3 regions of the Amycolatopsis sp. cmx-8-4 genome follow, and region 2 is predicted to be linked to each of the others. Evidence: riboswitches for the same ligand, from Rfam matches in the RefSeq annotation. Region 2 holds a riboswitch; each other region holds the start of a gene.

Region 1 (2,255 bases), on a different contig from region 2:
GGCCGCCGCGCTCGGCGACCCACGCCAGCGCGGCGTCGGCCCGCTCGCCGCGGACGCCGAGGCGGAACCGGCCGACCGGGGTGTCGCCGATCCGGGTCAGACCGCCGCCGATGGTGGCGAACTCGACGTCGAAGCGGCCCGCGGCCTCGGGCAGCAGCGCGCCGACCGAAGCGAAGCCGACCAGCACGACGTCGACCGAGCGGTCGTAGCGCGAGGACTGCGAGCGGGTGGTCTCGATGGCGGGCAGCAGCGCCTGCGCGGTGCGGCTGGCCGGGTTCGAGATCAGGTCGAGCACGGAGCCACGCTCGACGACCGTGCCGTCTTCGAGCACCGCGACGTCGTCGCACACCCGGCGGACGACGCTCGCGTCCGGCGTCGTGATCACGATGGTGACGCCCAGCTCGGCGCGGGCCCGGTCGAGGACGGTGAGCACCGCGCCGGCCTCCTCCGGGTCGATCCCGGCGGTCGGGTCGTCGGCGAGCAGCACGGCGGGGGCCGCGGCCAGGGCCTTCGCCACGGCAACGCGGCGGAGCTGCCCCTCGGTGAGCTCGCCGGGACGCTGCGCGGCGCGCGGGGTCAGGCCGACGAGGTCGAGCAGCGAGCCGACCTTGCTGCGGCGCTGCGGGCCGTCGACGCCCAGCTGCTCCAGCGGCGACGCGATGTTGCCGGCGATGGTGCGTTCGGCGATCAGCTCCGGCTTGGTGCCGACGACGCCGAGCTGGCGGCGGATCTCGCGGAGCCGGCGGCCGTCGAGGGTGCCGGTGTTGAGGCCGTCGAGCCGGACGACACCGCGGTCCGGCCGCTCCTGCAGCGCGATGCACCGGGCGAGGACGGACTTGCCGGAGCCGGCCGGGCCGACCACGCCGAACAGCGAGCCGGCCTGGACGTCGACGCTCACGTCGCGCAGTGCGACGACCGGATTTCCGTTGAGGGCAAAGGACTTGGACAGGTTTTCGACGGTGATCACGAAGGCTCCAGAAAACGGGGCGCGCAGAGATGCGCGTCCGGCCGCAAGCGAGTGTCCGTCCTCTATGGACGGTGCATGAAGAAGAGGTGTGACGGGTCGAGCAAGCTCAGTTGGAGCGTCGACATGCGGTCACGGAGCGGCGACCCTCGTCGACAACGCGGCGTTTGGTCAGCAGCAGCGGGCGAGCAACCCTCTTCATCGGTACGGCCTCCATCGGTCCTGGCGGTAGCACCTGCCCTGCGGAGGGTGGTTGCTGCGACTTCGGCGAGCCAGGTCTCTCAGTCGCTCGGGATGGACGTACTGAGTAAAACCGATCCCGAGGAGCGAAAGCAAGCCTGTTGGGCCAGATCACACGACTGGAGGTGTCCGAATCGCGGGAACAGCGCTCAGGAAGACGTATTTCGCCGCGACGCGCACGCTCCGGCGTCGGCGGGCACCGTCAGTTCCACTGAGGACGCGTCACCTGACGGCGGCGAGCCGGGCGAAGTCGTGCACGTCCAGCTGCTCACCGCGGGTCTTCGGGTCGATCCCGGCGGCCACCAGCAGCTCGCCGGCCCGCTCGGCCGACCCCGCCCAGCCGGCGAGCGCGGCGCGGAGGGTCTTCCTGCGTTGTGAGAACGCGGCGTCCACGAGACCGAACAGCCGGTCCCGGTCCTCGGACGCCGGCGTGTCCCCGCGTTCGAACGCGACGAGCGCGGAATCGACGTTGGGTACCGGCCAGAACACCGAGCGTGGCACGGCGGCGACCTTGCGTGCCGGGCCGTACCAGGCGAGCTTGACGCTCGGGACGCCGTAGATCCGGCTGCCCGGGCCCGCGGCCATCCGGTCGGCGACCTCGGTCTGGACCATCACGAGGCCGGACTTGAGGGAGGGCACCTCGGCGAGCAGGTGCAGCACGACCGGCACGGCGACGTTGTAGGGCAGGTTGGCCACGAGCGCGGTGGGCGCGGCGGGCAGGTCGGCGTTCGCGACGCGCATGGCGTCGGCCTCGAGGACGTCCAGCCGGTCCGCGACGTCCGGCCCGCGTTCGGCGACGGTCTTCGGCAGCCGTTCGGCGAGCTTGCGATCGATCTCGACGGCCACGACCCGCGCCCCGGCGGCGAGCAGTCCCAGCGTCAGGGACCCGAGCCCGGGCCCGACCTCGAGGACGACGTCGTCCGGCCCGAGGTGCGCGAGGTCGACGATCCGCCGCACGGTGTTGGGATCGTGCACGAAGTTCTGCCCGAGCTTCTTGGTCGGCCGCACGTCCAGCTCGGCCGCCAGCCCGCGGATCTCGGCAGGTCCCAAC
Region 2 (2,255 bases):
ACAAAAATCTCACCTGATCTTCCCTGTGTTACCTCTTTTGGCTTACTCTGCGCTCCATTCATTACCTCGAATGGGTGAACGTAAAGCCGAAGGAGCACACAGGGTGACGAAACGATACGTGCGTGGGGCCGGTCTGGTCGCGGCGATCGTCCTGGGTGTGGGGCTCGCCGCCGCTCCGGGCGCGGCCGCCGAGGTGGGGCCCTTTCCGGCGCTGGCGCTGCCGTTCAAGGCCGGCCAGCAGGTGTACTCCGCCGGCATCCACTCCGACGACGGCAGTACCGGCGTGGAGAACGCCCTCGACCTCAGCCCGGCCGACAAGACCGTGCGGGCGCCCCTGGCCGGGACCGTGCACCTGCAGCACTGCGCGGGCGGCGACTGGGTGACCATCGACCACGCCGGCGGGTGGCGCACCGGGTACTACCACATGGAAGGCATCAAGGTCACCGACGGTGAGCAGGTCGAGGCCGGCGACGTGCTCGGCTCGACGGGCAACGCCCTGCCGTGCGGTGGCAGCAGCACCGGGGCCCACGTGCACTTCACGCTCTGGACACTGCCGGACGCGGCGAACTGGGACGGCCTCGCCTACAGCCAGGTCTCGACGACCGTCGCGGCGGCGCACGGCGAGCCGATCGACGGGAAGACGTTGGGCGGCTGGCTGTTCACGGCGGGTGCGGACCAGTACACCGGCACCGCGACGCACCTCTCGGACCACGCCGTGACGCAGCTCCCGGGCCGTTTCCGCGCGAAGCTCTGACGTTTCTCCATTCCTGCTCGACTTGTGGTCGGTGTCTCAGAATGTGCTGTGGGGGCTGGCCGTCACGCCGATTCTCGGTTACCTTTTGAATCAGGTCATGAGTGCCAGCGTCAAGCCCCGGCTTGCTGGCCGGCAACCCTCCTACCGCGGTGGGGTGCCCCGGGTGAAGACCGGGCCGGTCGCGCCGTGCGACCGGCAAGCGCGGGCCCCTCGCCGGGGCCCCCCGGAACGCCGAGGAGGCCAACGATGACTCTCGCCATCGACCGCACCAGCACACAGACCCAGGATTCCCTTGCGTCCCAAGGTATCCCCACGGTCGCTGGTGCCTCGCTGCGAGTTCCGCTCGTCACCGGCGGAGACATCGGCTACGCCAATCTCGACCACGCGGCCAGCGCGCCCTGTCTCGACGCCGTCCGCGTGGCCGTCGACGAGTTCCTGCCCTGGTACGCGAGCGTCCACCGCGGCGCGGGCTTCGCCTCGCAGGTCTCGACCAAGCTCTACGAGCGCACCCGGGCCACGCTGCGCAGCTTCGTCGGCGCGCGCCGGACCGACACGGTCGTGTTCACCCGCAACACCACCGACTCCTTCAACCTGCTCGCCCGCAGCCTCCCGCCGCGCACCGCGGTGATCGTGTTCGACACCGAGCACCACGCCGCGCTGCTGCCGTGGCAGGGCCCGAACGTCCGGCGCCTGCCGACCCCGCGCACCCGGCTCGCGGCGGTGTCCGCTGTGGACGAAGCCCTCGCGGAATCCCCGCAGGGGCCGCGTTTGGTCGTCGTCACCGGAGCGTCCAATGTGACCGGTGAGCTGCTCCCGGTGGCGGAGATCGCCGCGGTGGCCCGCCGGCACGGCGCCCGCATCGCCCTCGACGCCGCCCAGCTGGCGCCGCACCGCAGGATCGCCATGCAGGACTTGGACGTCGACTACGTCGCCCTCTCCGGCCACAAGCTGTACGCGCCCTTCGGCGCGGGCGCGCTGATCGGCCGCGCCGACTGGCTGCGCGCCGCCCGGCCCTACCTCGCCGGCGGCGGCGCGACCAAGCTCGTCACCGAGGACGCCGTCGTCTGGAACACCGGCCCGGAGCGGCACGAAGCCGGTTCGCCCAACACCGTCGGCGTGTACGCGCTCGGCGTCGCCTGCGAAACCCTGAGCCGGAACTGGGCCGCCGTCGAAGCGCACGAGCAGGCCCTGCTCGTCCGGCTGCGCAAGGGCCTCGAGGGCATCCCAGGCTGCTCCGAGCTGCGGCTGTTCGACGCGCCGGTCGACCGCGTCGGCACGGTCAGCTTCGTCGTCGCCGGCTTCGACCCCGGCTGGCTCGCGGCGGTTCTCTCGGCGGAGTACGGCATCGGCGTCCGCGACGGCGCCTTCTGCGCCCACATCGCGGCCAAGCGCCTGATCGGCGTCACCGGCGGCGAAGGGCAGCAGGCGGTGCGCGTCAGCCTCGGCCTGGGCAGCACCGAGGAACACGTGGATCGGGTGCTGCTGGCGCTGCGCCAGATCG
Region 3 (2,255 bases), on a different contig from region 2:
AACCCGGGTCCGCCGCGACGCCCTTGACCTCGGCGTTCAGCCGGGCGACCACCCGCATCGCCGTGGCGAGGCCGTCCTGGTTCCAGCCGCGGGACTGGCCCTGGGCCTTGCGGACCTTCCACGGCGGCATGCCCAGCTCCCCGGCCAGCTGGTTCGGGTTGCCGCGGCCCGCGCCGGAGACGCGGGCGATCGTGCGGACCGCGTCGGCCAGTGCGTCGGCGACCAGGACGTAAGGGACGCCGAGCTGCATCGCCCAGCGCAGCGACTCCAGGGCGGCCGCGCGGTCACCGCTCACCGCCTTCTCCGCCACCGCGAACCCGGTCACGTCGGCGCGGCCGCGGTGGTAGCGGTGGACCGCGTCCGCGTCGACCACCCCGCCGGCGTCCGCGACGAGCTGCATCGCGGCCGAGGAGAGTTCCCGCAGGTCGGAGCCCACGGCGTCGATGAGCGCCGCGACCCCGGCCGGGTCGATCTTGCCGCCCGCCCGGCGCACCTCGTGGCGCACGAACTGCTCCCGCTCGGCGGGCTTGGTCAGCTTCGGGCACTCCGTCACCTCGGCGCCGGCCTTCTTCAGCACCGCCGGGAACGTCTTGCCCGCCTTGCTGCGCCCGCCGCCGGTGTGCACGACGACGAGCACGATCCCGGCCGCCGGGTCCTTCAGGTACGACGTCACGGCGTCGGCCAGCTCCTGCGAGATGTCCTGCGCCGACTCGAGGACGATCACCCGGCCTTCGCTGAACAGCGACGGGCTGACGAGTTCGGCCAGCTCGGGAGCTGTGAGATCGGACACCCGGGCCCGCGTCAGCTCGGCCGTCGCGTCGATCGCGCGGGACGCGGCCAGCGTCTCGCGGACGGCCCGCTCGATCAGCAGTTCTTCCTCACCCAGGACCAGGTGGAGCGGGGCCGGGGCGGTGGCTTGCGCGGTCACCCGGGAATCTTCTCACTTGCTGCATCGTGCGCCCGCTCCGGTGATGTCGAGCGGCCACCATGGCACGGCTCGAGTGCCATGTCGTACGGTGTCCTGGAGGCGGCGCGCTTTCTCGCGCGCTCCGACAACTGAATACCGCTCATCCAGAGGGGCAGAGGGAACGGCCCGACGAAGCCCCGGCAACCGGCGTACAGCCTGTCATCCCGCGATCGCGGGATAGCTGACGACCACGGTGCCAATTCCGGCCCGCTTCGGCGGGGCAGATGAGGAAGGAACCTCGCGATGACCGCAACCCTCGGCACGACCTCCACCACCAAGACCCCGGATCTCGGACCGGCCGTCGAACTGGTGTCGAAGGAAGAGGGCCACCGGCAGCCGCTCGCCCCCGAGTTCGTCTCCGCCGAAGACTTCTCGCCGCTCGAGGTCGCCTACGACTTCGGCCGCGTCCGCCGCGAAGACATCGAGGCCGGCCCCAAGAACATCTGGCGCTACAAGAAGCTCCTCCCGGTTCCGTCCAACATCGAAGAGATCCCGAACACCGAGCCCGGCGCGACGCGGCTGATCCGCGCCGACCGCCTGGCCAAGGAGCTCGGCCTCAAGCGCCTGTGGGTCAAGGACGACACCGGCAACCCGACGCACTCCTTCAAGGACCGCGTGGTCGCCGTCGCGCTGGCCGCGGCCCGCGAGTTCGGCTTCGAGGTGCTCGCCTGTCCCTCGACCGGCAACCTGGCCAACGCCGTCGCCGCCGCGGCGGCGCGCGCGGGCTGGAAGTCGGTCGTGCTGATCCCCAAGTCTCTCGAGCGCGCCAAGATCCTCACCACCGCGGTGTACGACGGCGACCTGATCGCCGTCGACGGCAACTACGACGACGTCAACCGGCTCGCCACCGAGCTGGCCGGTGAGCACCCGAGCTGGGCCTTCGTGAACGTCAACGTCCGCCCGTACTACTCCGAGGGCTCGAAGACACTCGCCTTCGAGGTCGCCGAGCAGCTCGGCTGGCGGATCCCGCCGCAGATCGTCGTGCCGATCGCCTCCGGTTCACAGCTCACCAAGGTGGACAAGGGTTTCCGCGAGCTGGGCCAGCTCGGCCTGGTGGACGCCAGCCCGTACAAGGTGTTCGGCGCCCAGGCCACCGGCTGCTCGCCGGTCTCGGCCGCGTTCCGCGCCGGCCAGGACGTCGTCCAGCCGGTGAAGCCGGACACCATCGCCCGCTCGCTGGCGATCGGCAACCCGGCCGACGGCCCGTACGTGCTCGACATCGTCAACCGCACCGGCGGCTCGATCGAGGACGTCACCGACGAAGAGGTCGTCGAAGGCATCCGGCTGC

The links. A riboswitch is a leader RNA that binds a small molecule or an ion and turns the genes downstream of it on or off. The one in region 2 is predicted to bind S-adenosylmethionine.
Region 1: another riboswitch for S-adenosylmethionine. It lies ahead of ACLJQZ_RS41380 (methionine ABC transporter ATP-binding protein); the one in region 2 lies ahead of ACLJQZ_RS10115 (aminotransferase class V-fold PLP-dependent enzyme).
Region 3: another riboswitch for S-adenosylmethionine. It lies ahead of thrC (threonine synthase); the one in region 2 lies ahead of ACLJQZ_RS10115 (aminotransferase class V-fold PLP-dependent enzyme).

What each region holds. Positions count from the first base shown of each region.
Region 1 is NZ_JAEBDZ010000034.1:34,113-36,367, forward strand. Features, by position in the region: gene ACLJQZ_RS41380 (methionine ABC transporter ATP-binding protein) at 1-967, opposite strand, end outside; SAM riboswitch class I at 1,175-1,265, opposite strand; gene rsmA (16S rRNA (adenine(1518)-N(6)/adenine(1519)-N(6))-dimethyltransferase RsmA) at 1,427-2,255, opposite strand, start outside.
Region 2 is NZ_JAEBDZ010000004.1:231,674-233,928, reverse strand. Features, by position in the region: gene ACLJQZ_RS10120 (M23 family metallopeptidase) at 104-754, shown strand; SAM riboswitch class IV at 848-962, shown strand; gene ACLJQZ_RS10115 (aminotransferase class V-fold PLP-dependent enzyme) at 1,001-2,255, shown strand, end outside.
Region 3 is NZ_JAEBDZ010000010.1:21,274-23,528, forward strand. Features, by position in the region: gene holA (DNA polymerase III subunit delta) at 1-928, opposite strand, end outside; SAM riboswitch class I at 1,065-1,198, shown strand; gene thrC (threonine synthase) at 1,211-2,255, shown strand, end outside.